Regions from separate parts of the Mesorhizobium sp. WSM4898 genome, predicted to be linked through region 1. Evidence: predicted binding sites of a transcription regulator. Region 1 holds the regulator's gene; the other holds the start of a gene.
What was found. The regulator LexA, encoded in region 1, represses DNA repair genes until DNA is damaged. The targets are predictions, from matches to a motif close to TGTTCNNNNTGTGTTCNG.
Positions count from the first base shown of each region.

Region 2: the regulator LexA is predicted to act here: its motif matches at 3,644-3,661, upstream of P9228_RS26605 (ATP-dependent helicase).

Region 1 is NZ_JARTVQ010000003.1:376,843-381,631, reverse strand. Features, by position in the region: gene moaC (cyclic pyranopterin monophosphate synthase MoaC) at 1-281, shown strand, start outside; gene glp (gephyrin-like molybdotransferase Glp) at 283-1,488, shown strand; gene lexA (transcriptional repressor LexA) at 1,605-2,339, shown strand; gene P9228_RS16540 (ComEC/Rec2 family competence protein) at 2,323-4,779, opposite strand.
Region 2 is NZ_JARTVQ010000009.1:157,245-162,033, reverse strand. Features, by position in the region: gene P9228_RS26615 (hypothetical protein) at 1-493, shown strand, start outside; gene P9228_RS26610 (GGDEF domain-containing protein) at 680-1,465, shown strand; gene P9228_RS26605 (ATP-dependent helicase) at 1,548-3,629, opposite strand; gene P9228_RS26600 (hypothetical protein) at 3,791-3,946, opposite strand; gene P9228_RS26595 (hypothetical protein) at 4,071-4,253, shown strand; gene P9228_RS26590 (LysR substrate-binding domain-containing protein) at 4,481-4,789, opposite strand, start outside.

The DNA of each region.
Region 1 (4,789 bases):
AGAAGACGCATGAGCTCATCCCGCTTTGCCATCCCCTCCTTCTCACCAAGGTTGCCGTCGAGATCGAGCCCGATCGCGCGCTTCCCGGCCTGAGGGTCACCGCGCTTGCCAGGGTTACCGGCAAGACCGGGGTCGAAATGGAGGCGCTGACCGCGGCGTCGGTTGCCTGCCTCACCATCTACGACATGGCCAAGGCAGCGGACCGCGCCATGGCGATTTCCGGCATCAGGCTGGTCGAGAAAGCCGGCGGCAAGTCGGGCGACTACAAGGTAGGTCCTTAGCATGGCTTTGCTTCCGGTCGCCGAGGCGCTCCAACGCCTGTTGGACGGCGCGACCGCGCTGCCAGGCGAAAGCGTGCCGCTGGCCGACGCGTCCGGCCGGGTGCTGGCCGACCCCGTGGTGGCTCTGCGCACCCAGCCGCCCTTCAATGCGTCGGCGATGGACGGCTATGCCGTGCGGGCCGCCGACGTAGCCTCGGCGCCGGCGCGGCTCTCCGTGATCGGCATGGCGCCCGCCGGGCGTGGCTTCACCGGCTCTGTCGGCAAGGGCGAGGCCGTGCGCATCTTCACCGGCGCGCCGCTCCCCGAAGGCGCCGATACCATCGTTATCCAGGAGAATGTCCGCGATCTCGGCGGCGGCGGCATCGAAGTGACCGAGCCGACCGTGGAGGGACGAAACGTCCGTCGCCGCGGCCTCGACTTCTGCGAGGGCGACCTGCTCCTCGAAAAAGGCCGCCAGCTCGATCCGGCGGCGCTTTCGCTGGCGGCATCGGCCAACCATCCGAGTCTCAACGTGGTGCGGCAGCCGCTGCTCGCCATCATCGCCACCGGCGATGAATTGCTGCCGCCGGGCAGCGCGCTCGGCCCCGACCAGATCATCTCGTCGAATGCCTGTGGCGTCACAGCTACGGCCCAGTCGGTCGGCGCGCGCGCGCTCGACCTCGGCATTGCCGCCGACCGCAAGGACGCGATCGCGGCCCTGGTCAAGAAGGCGGTCAAGGCCGGCGCCGACGTCATCGTCACGCTTGGCGGCGCCTCCGTCGGCGACCACGACTTGATCCATGACGTGCTGACCGGCGAAGGCATGCAGCTCGACTTCTGGAAGATCGCCATGCGTCCCGGCAAGCCGCTGATGTTTGGCCGGCTCGGCGACATTCGCTGCATCGGCCTGCCCGGCAATCCGGTCGCAAGCCTGGTCTGCTCGCAGCTGTTCCTGAAGCCGCTTCTGGCGCGGCTGGGCGGCCGGTCCTGCCGTCAGGAAATCCGCACGGCCCGGTTAGGCGTCGCAATGCACGCCAACGATCTCAGGCAGGACTATGTGCGCGCCGTGGTCCGCGAAGATGCGGGGGGGTTGATCGCAACACCGTTCGGCATCCAGGATTCCTCGATGTTGAGGATGCTCGCCGATGCCAATGGCCTGATCGTGCGCCAACCCTTCGCACCGGCGGCTGAAGCCGGCGAGGAATGCAGCGTTCTGATGTTACGCTGAACAAAACGTCAACACATTCACTAAACTTTAAACGGTTGCGGAACACAACTGGAACAGATAGTGTTTGTTCTGGGTTTGTTTTTCTGATTCTGGTTTCAGAACCCATGGGGGCCGCCATGCTGACGCGCAAACAACATGAACTGCTGATGTTCATCCATGAACGGCTCAAGGAAAGCGGCATTCCGCCGTCTTTCGATGAGATGAAGGAAGCGCTCGACCTTGCCTCGAAATCGGGCATCCACCGCCTGATCACGGCGCTGGAGGAGCGCGGTTTCATTCGCCGGCTTCCGAACCGGGCGCGTGCCCTTGAAGTGCTGCGCCTACCTGACTCGATCGCGCCCGGCCTCAATGCGGCGAAGAAGTTCTCGCCGAGCGTCATCCAGGGCGGCCAAGGCAATCTCGGCCGCCAGATCAAACCCGCGGCGCCCGCCCGCACGCCGACGCCCAGCAATGACGACGACGCCGTTTCAGCCGTCTCCATCCCGGTGATGGGTCGCATTGCCGCCGGCGTGCCGATCGACGCCATCCAGCACCAGACGCATTCGATCACAGTGCCGCCGGACATGATCGCGGGCGGCGAGCACTACGCGCTCGAGGTCAAAGGCGATTCGATGATCGAGGCCGGCATCTTCGACGGCGACACGGTCATCATCCGCAACGCCAGCACTGCGAGCCCCGGGGAGATCGTCGTGGCGCTGGTCGATGACGAGGAGGCGACGCTGAAGCGCTTCCGCCGCAAGGGCGCCTCCATCGCGCTCGAGGCTGCCAATCCGGCCTATGAGACGCGCATCTTCGGTCCCGATCGCGTGAAGGTTCAGGGCAAGCTCGTCGGGCTCATCCGCCGCTACTGAGGGGCTGCGGCTTGGCTTCCGGCTTCTCGGGCTTCTTGTAAGGCGCCAACCCCCTCGCCTCACGCGAGTATCGCCGCTGTTCGTGCCAAGGGCGGTACGGTTTTTCGACGGCGTATTGAATGGTTGCTCGCGCCGTCGCCGATTGCGGATCGAAGAAGACAGCGCCGCTGCCGTCGCGCGCGAGCTGCCGCTTGGTGACGACGAGAATACGTGGATCGCGGCAGGGATTGTAGGCCGTGGCGTCGTTGATGACGATGAGGTCTGCGAAGTCGCAGGCAGGCCGGGCTGCTTCGCGGTTCTCGGCGAGCGCGACGATCGCGCCCGATGGATGCCGGCCAATGCAGAGGTCGCCCGTGCAGTAAAAGGGCGATCCAGGCGGCAGGTCGACGGGATCGGCCAAGTCCAGTGTGCCCTTGGCGAATGTCTCCGGCGGCACGATCGTTTCGGCCTTGAGCGCGCGTTTCCAGTTATCGGTGGTGAACTCGTTCGAGCGGGCACGATTGATGGCGAGTTCGCCGCCGCCGATCGGCATCGCCACCAGATGCGCGTCCTCCGAGATCAGCAGGTCCGGCGTGCGCACCTGCGGGATGATCATGACGGCCGCGGCAGCGAAAGGAATTGCGGCCAGCCTGAGCCACGTAGTCGCCATCGTGGCGATGACGAGCGCGATCGTCGCCAGCAGCACCGAATGGATCGAGATCAGGCCCACGGCATCGACCGGCGACCACTCCGAAATCCACGCCGAGATCGCGATCATCGCCGCTAGGCCCTTGCCCATCAAATAGAGGAAGGGCCCGTCGAAGCCGAACGGCATCATGACCGCGCTGGCGACGGCGAGAAACATCACGATCGTGACGATCGGCATGATCGCGAGATTGGCCAGCAGGCTGAGCGGCGAGACGCGCTGGAAATGCCAGATGGCAAACAGCGCCGTGGCACTTCCGGCAATGATCGACGTCATTGCGGCGCCACCTGCTCCGACTGCCAGTTTGTGCGACATGAACCGCAGGAACGAACGCTTTTCCGGCGGCGCTCTCACCTTGCCGGCGCGGTAGTCGGACCAGCCGGCATAGGCGCCGACAAGGGCGGCGGTTGCCGCGAACGACATCTGAAAGCTCGGGCCAACCACTTCATGCGGCGACACCAGGATGACGGCGATGGCCGAGATCGCCAAGTTGCGCATCGTCAGCGCGGCGCGGTCGAAAAGCACGGCGATCAGCATGACGGCCAGCATGATGAAGCTTCGCTCGGCGGCGACCACCACGCCGGAGATGACGAGATAGGCGGCGATCGACATAAGCGCGATTGCCGCGGCATATTTCTTCACCGGCCGGCGTGACGAAAAATCCGGGAACAGCGCAAAGGCGCCGCGCAGCAGAAGCATGACCGTGCCGGCGACCAGCGCCATGTGCAGGCCCGAAATCGAGATGATGTGATAGATGCCGGTCCGCCGCATCGCCTCGTTGATGTCCTCCGGAATGCCGGCGCGCACGCCGACGATCAGTGCGGCGGCAATTTCGCCTTCGGGTCCGCCGACGGTGCTTCTGATGTGGTCGGCAATGTTTTCGCGCGTGTTCTCGATGGCCGAGGCGATGCTCGTCTGAGCGATCGGGTCGGTTGGCGGAATGAGTTTCGGGTCGCCGAGGAAAAATCCGCTGCCGCCGATGCCGGAAAAATAGCTGTCGAAGGAAAAATCATAGCTTTCGGGACGGACCGGCCCGGTCGGCGGCAGGAGCCGCGCGTAACCCGTCACCAGCGATCCGGCCTTCATGCCGGCCGGGATCCTGCGTGCCGAGAGCCTGACGCGATCCGGTGCGTAGCGCAGCTTTGGATGCGCGGTCGAGAGGAGATCGATGGTCAGCCTGACGCGGCCATTGGCCATTTCCTCGGCGATGACGACGCGGCCTGTCAGCCGCGTCTGGATTTCGGAGCCGAGCATCGGTGTAGCGGCGCGCCAGGTCTCGACCTTCGCGGCGACGAAGCCCAGCGCGCAAAACAGCGCCGCCATAAAGACCAGGTGTGTCTTCAGCCAGGGACGCGAAACCGCCGCGCATAGAGCCATCAGCGCCACCGCCGCCAGCGGTCTGTAAAGATCCGGCTCGGCGCTCAAGGAATAATAGAGTATCACGCCGGCGGCCAGGAACACCGGCACCAGGAGGAAGCCGATGCCGCGGTCGAGCTCGGTGGAGGCTGCCTCGGCCACACCCCGGCGAATCGCGGAAAACGAGGCACGGCGGAACCGCCTGCGGATCAAGTCGATCGCTGCCGGCGGAGGCGGCTTCACGACGGCGTCGCCGTCCGAAATCTCGGTGGCCGGACGCGGCACGGGAACCCAAACCGGTACTGCCTCAGCAGGCACGGTGTCGGCAAACAGCAGGCGCTCGCTCACGCCAGCCGTCGTCTTCTCGCCATCCTCCGCACCCCGGCCACGTCCAGCCATCGGGTCTGCC
Region 2 (4,789 bases), on a different contig from region 1:
CGTCGGGGTCGGCGGCCTCGGCGGCGTATCCGTAGGCGGCAACAGAGCCGACGCCAATGCGGGCGGCCCAAATGGGGCTGACGGAAATGCATCCTTCGGCGGCAGCAACAAAGGCGCCAGGGTTTCGATCGGCGGCGCAAGCGGAGGCAGCGGAACCGTCACCATCGGCGGCAGCAGTTCCACGGCCACGGCATCGATCGGCGGGACAAACGGGGCTGGAGCCGATGCGACTTTGGGCAACGGCACCAATAGCGCGCTCAACGTGACGACCGGCGGCACGAGCGGCGCTGGCGTCGCCCTCGGCGCGGGCGCCGCCGTTCCTGGAACCGTCGGCGCGACGCCGCCGGGAACGACGAACCTGTCCTCCGCCGTCACCCAGATGTCGAGCAGCCAGTTGTCGCGGGTGAAGAAGCGCTGCGTCGATGTGCTCAGCAGCGAGGGCACCTATGATCGTGATCTGAGGGCGCTCTGCCTGATGATTTCGCGTCGTTGACGGCGCGCTGACGAGCGCCTCTGGCCAATCGCAAAGCCCGCCGCTGCGTCGGCGGGCCTTCTTCAGCTGGTATCGCGGTGCGGCGCGCTCGACGCCTGGTTAACCACATTCCCATTGAAGCCAATATATTAGGACTTCGTTTGCGCTCGCGCTCCACAATAGGCCAGTTGTAGTGGGAGCAATGCCATGCGCATCGATTTGTCCCCCACCAGTTGGGGCAGGGTCGCGCTGGTCACCGTTGCCGGCACGGCATTCTTCATTGCCGCGGCCTTCTTCGTCGATTCCTTCAACTTTCCCTCGCTGTCACCCGAAGCGCTGCTCTGGGCCAAGCTCACCGACCTGTTCCTGCCGCTCATCCTTGGCGGCTCCTTCCTGTTCTTCCTAATGTGGAAGATGCGCCAGCTGGCCATCGCCCAGAAGGAGCTCAGCATCATTGCCGCGACCGACAGCCTGACGGCGGTCTTCAACCGCGGCGCTTTCTCGATGCTGGTCGAGGCCTATCTCGACAAGGCTCGCAGCCATGCGGTGGCCGAAGCCGGCGCGCTGCTGATCGTCGATGCCGACCATTTCAAGTCGATCAATGACCGGCTCGGCCACGATTGCGGCGATCAGGCGCTGAAGCTGATCGCGAGCACGATCCGGAGCCAGCTCCACGGCGCCGACATCGTTGGACGCATCGGCGGCGAGGAATTCGCGGTCTTCCTTCCGGGCGCCGACGCGACACGCTCCTTCCTGGTCGCCGAGTCGATCAGACTGCGTATCCGCGAGGCCGAGTTCGCGCCGGGCGGGCAGCCGTGCCCGCTTTCGGTCAGCATCGGCGGCGTCGCGTTCAGCGGGCCCACCACCTATCACCACATGTTTCGGGTCGCGGACAGGCATCTTTACAAGGCGAAGTCGAACGGACGCGACCAGGTGAGCTTCGAAAGCCCGCGCAGCAGGCTATCCGGCGAGGCCGCCGGCACGTTCCACTGAACGAACCCGCGCAGCAGGGAACGGAGCGCCCTCACCAGCGGTGGGGCTGAGTAGGAGTGTCGTCCCGCCTTTGGGTAGGCGTCTATTTCCACATGCCGCGCATGCGCGCGCCGAGATCGACCTTGACGCCCGGCTTTTGGCGCGGGTCGTCCGTGATCGCCGCGCTCGCCCAGGATGACTGTTCGAAAGCCGAAAGCATCGAGGCCGGGATAAAGCGGGTGCGCGAGGCATAGACGTGACGGTCGCCGCGCGCCGGCTGATTGTGCGGATAAAAGCGCTGCGGCACCACCAGGTGCAGGCTGTCCTTGGCGCGCGTCATCGCCACATAGAGCAGCCGCCGCTCCTCCTCGATATCCTCCTTGGTACCGACGCCGAGATCGGCCGGGATGCAGCCGTCGACCGTGTTGAGCACGAAGACGTTCTTCCACTCCTGGCCCTTGGCCGAATGGATCGTGGACAGGATCAGGTAATCCTCGTCGCGATGCGGCGGGCCGGCCTGGTCGCTGGTGGCGTCGGGCGGGTCGAGCGTCAGCTCGGTCAGGAAACGCTCGCGCGAGGGATAGCCCGACGCGATCTGCTCGAGCTGCAACAGGTCGGCCCGGCGCGTGATCGCGTCCTCGTGAATACGCTCCAGATGCGGCTCGTACCAGAGCCTGATCCGCTCGAGGTCGGCCGGCCATTTGGCGCCGGCGCGCAGCCCGCTGTAGATGTCGAGGAAGACCGGCCAGTCTTCGGCCGCGCGCTGCGGCGGCCGGAAGCGGGCAAGGCCGAGCGTCTCGTCGAGCGACGTCGCCATCGCCTCGACGATCTGTGAGGCGGCCGAAGGCCCGATGCCGGGCATCAACTGCAGCACCCGGAAGCCGGCGACCCTGTCGCGCGGGTTCTCGGCAAAGCGCAGCATCGCCAGCATGTCTTTCACATGCGCGGCATCGAGGAATTTCAGCCCGCCGAATTTGACGAAGGGGATGTTGCGCCGCGTGAGCTCCACCTCCAGCGGCCCGCTGTGATGCGAGGCGCGGAACAGCACGGCTTGCGCCTTGAGCGCCGTGCCGGCCTCGCGCTCGGCAAGGATCGCCTGGCAGACATAATTGGCCTGCTCAGCCTCGTCGCGCACGCTTACCAGTTGCGGCTTGTGCGACGACCGGCGTTCGGTCCAGAGATTCTTGGTGAAACGCTCGCTTGCCTCGCCGATTACTTTGTTGGCGGCGGCCAGGATCGGCTCGGTCGAGCGGTAATTGCGCTCCAGCATGACGATCTCGGCGCCTTGCGCGAACTGTTTTGGGAAATCGAGAATGTTGCGCACTTCCGCGGCCCGGAAGGAATATATCGACTGTGCGTCATCGCCCACCACGGTCAAGCCCGCGCCGTCCGGCTTCAGCGCCAACAGAATAGAGGCCTGCAGCCGGTTGGTGTCCTGGTATTCGTCGACCAGCACGTGGTCGAAGCGTGAGCCAAGGTGAGCGGCGATCTCCGGCTCGGCCGCCATCTGCGCCCAGTAGAGCAAAAGGTCGTCGTAATCGAGCACGTTCTGCGCCTGCTTGGCCTCGACATAAGCCGCGAACAGCTCCTTCAGCTGTTCCGCCCATCCTGAGCACCAGGGAAAGGCCGAGCCCAGCACCTCGCCGAGCGGCGCCTGGGCGTTCACCGCCCGCGAATAGATCTGCAGGCAGGTGGCTTTGGTCGGAAAACGGCTTTCGGTCTTGGAAAAACCGAGCTCGTGCCGGGCAAGGTTCATCAGGTCGGCCGAATCCTCGCGATCGTGGATGGTGAAAGCCGGATCGAGGCCGATCTGCTCGGCATAGTCGCGCAAGAGTCTGGCGCCGATACCGTGGAAAGTACCGGCCCAGGATAGCGCATCGGCGATGATCGCGGCATCGCGGCCCAGCACCTCGCCGGCGATGCGCTCGACGCGCTTTGCCATTTCAGCCGCGGCGCGGCGCGAAAAGGTCATCAAAAGGATGCGGCGCGGATCGGCGCCCTTGACGATGAGGTGCGCCACGCGATGCGCCAGCGTGCTGGTCTTGCCGGAGCCGGCCCCGGCGATCACCAGCAGCGGCGCGGCCACCTTGCCGTCGCCATGCACCACCGCCAGCCGCTGCTCGTCGTTCAGCCGGGCAAGATAGGCAGGAGTTTCGAAGGACGAATCACGGGCGGCGATGTTCATCGCCCATCAAGCATCGTTTCCGCTTTGTTCGCAATACAGCTAATCCCGCCCAAAGGCGGCCAAGTGGGGGGCGATGCCCGGCAGGGCAGAGGGGACGCTGTACGCGCCGGCATGTGCTGGATAGGCCGGCCATCTTCCCAACAAGCGCGAGGTTGGCCGATCTACCTTTTCGGCTCGACGCCCATCGCCGCCGACTGGCGCCGCAGCGACCGCCGATCGTCCGGCGGCGCGAGCTCGCCGGACGCCTCCTCGATGATCCTCATCGTGACGCGATAGGCCGTGTAGCCGAACAGGCCGACGAGCAGCAGACGGATCATGACATCTCCTCGTGAGTTAACGAGGTTCAACCGGAGACAGGCGCGTTGGTTCCGCCGGACGGCGCAACCAAACCGCCGCCGCCTCGTTTGCTTCGAAGAAAGGGGCGAACGAGAGGAGGTCGTCATGAAGAAACTTCCTGTGCTGCTGGCTGTCGCGGCAGGGCTCTGGCTCGCCGCCTGCGACAACAGCGTGCAGCCCACCAAGGCGCCAAGCGACACCGTCGACAAAAACCCGCAGGTCGATAAGAACCCGGTGCCGCAATCGACCACCGGCGGCGACCAGCCCGGCACGCCGCCGAAGCAATGAGAGCGGACGATGTTGTCGGGAGACGAAGCGGCGCCGCCGCAGAAGAAGGCCGGCGCTGCTTGGGAGGAAGCTGGAAAGCGCCGGCCAAGCGGGAAAATCAGGCCCGCCGCAGGACCAAAGATAGCTGAGTCTCTCCGCCGCGTCATGGGGCGATCGCGCTAGCCGGCTATAGGCCTTCAAAGATCGGAGAATCTCAGGGGTGTGTTTGCGTCGCTTGCGCCGCCGCGTCACGCCATCGCGGCGCGCGCCAGCGGCACGTTGGCGATCTCCAGGTCCAACTGGCGCTGCGTCAGCGCCGCTTCAGCCATGATCCACTGCTTGAACAGCTCCACCTTGCGGGCGCCGAGCGCCTTGATGGGGCTGACGAAATACCAGCCGGCGGTGTTGGGATGGTGGACCGCGAAGGGGGCGACCAGCCGCTCGGCTCGGATGTCGCTTGCCATATAGGCGCGGTTGGCAACGGCAAAGCCCATGCCGGCATTGGCCGCCTCGTAGGACATCATGCAGGAATCGAAATAGATGCTCTTGGTCTCGCC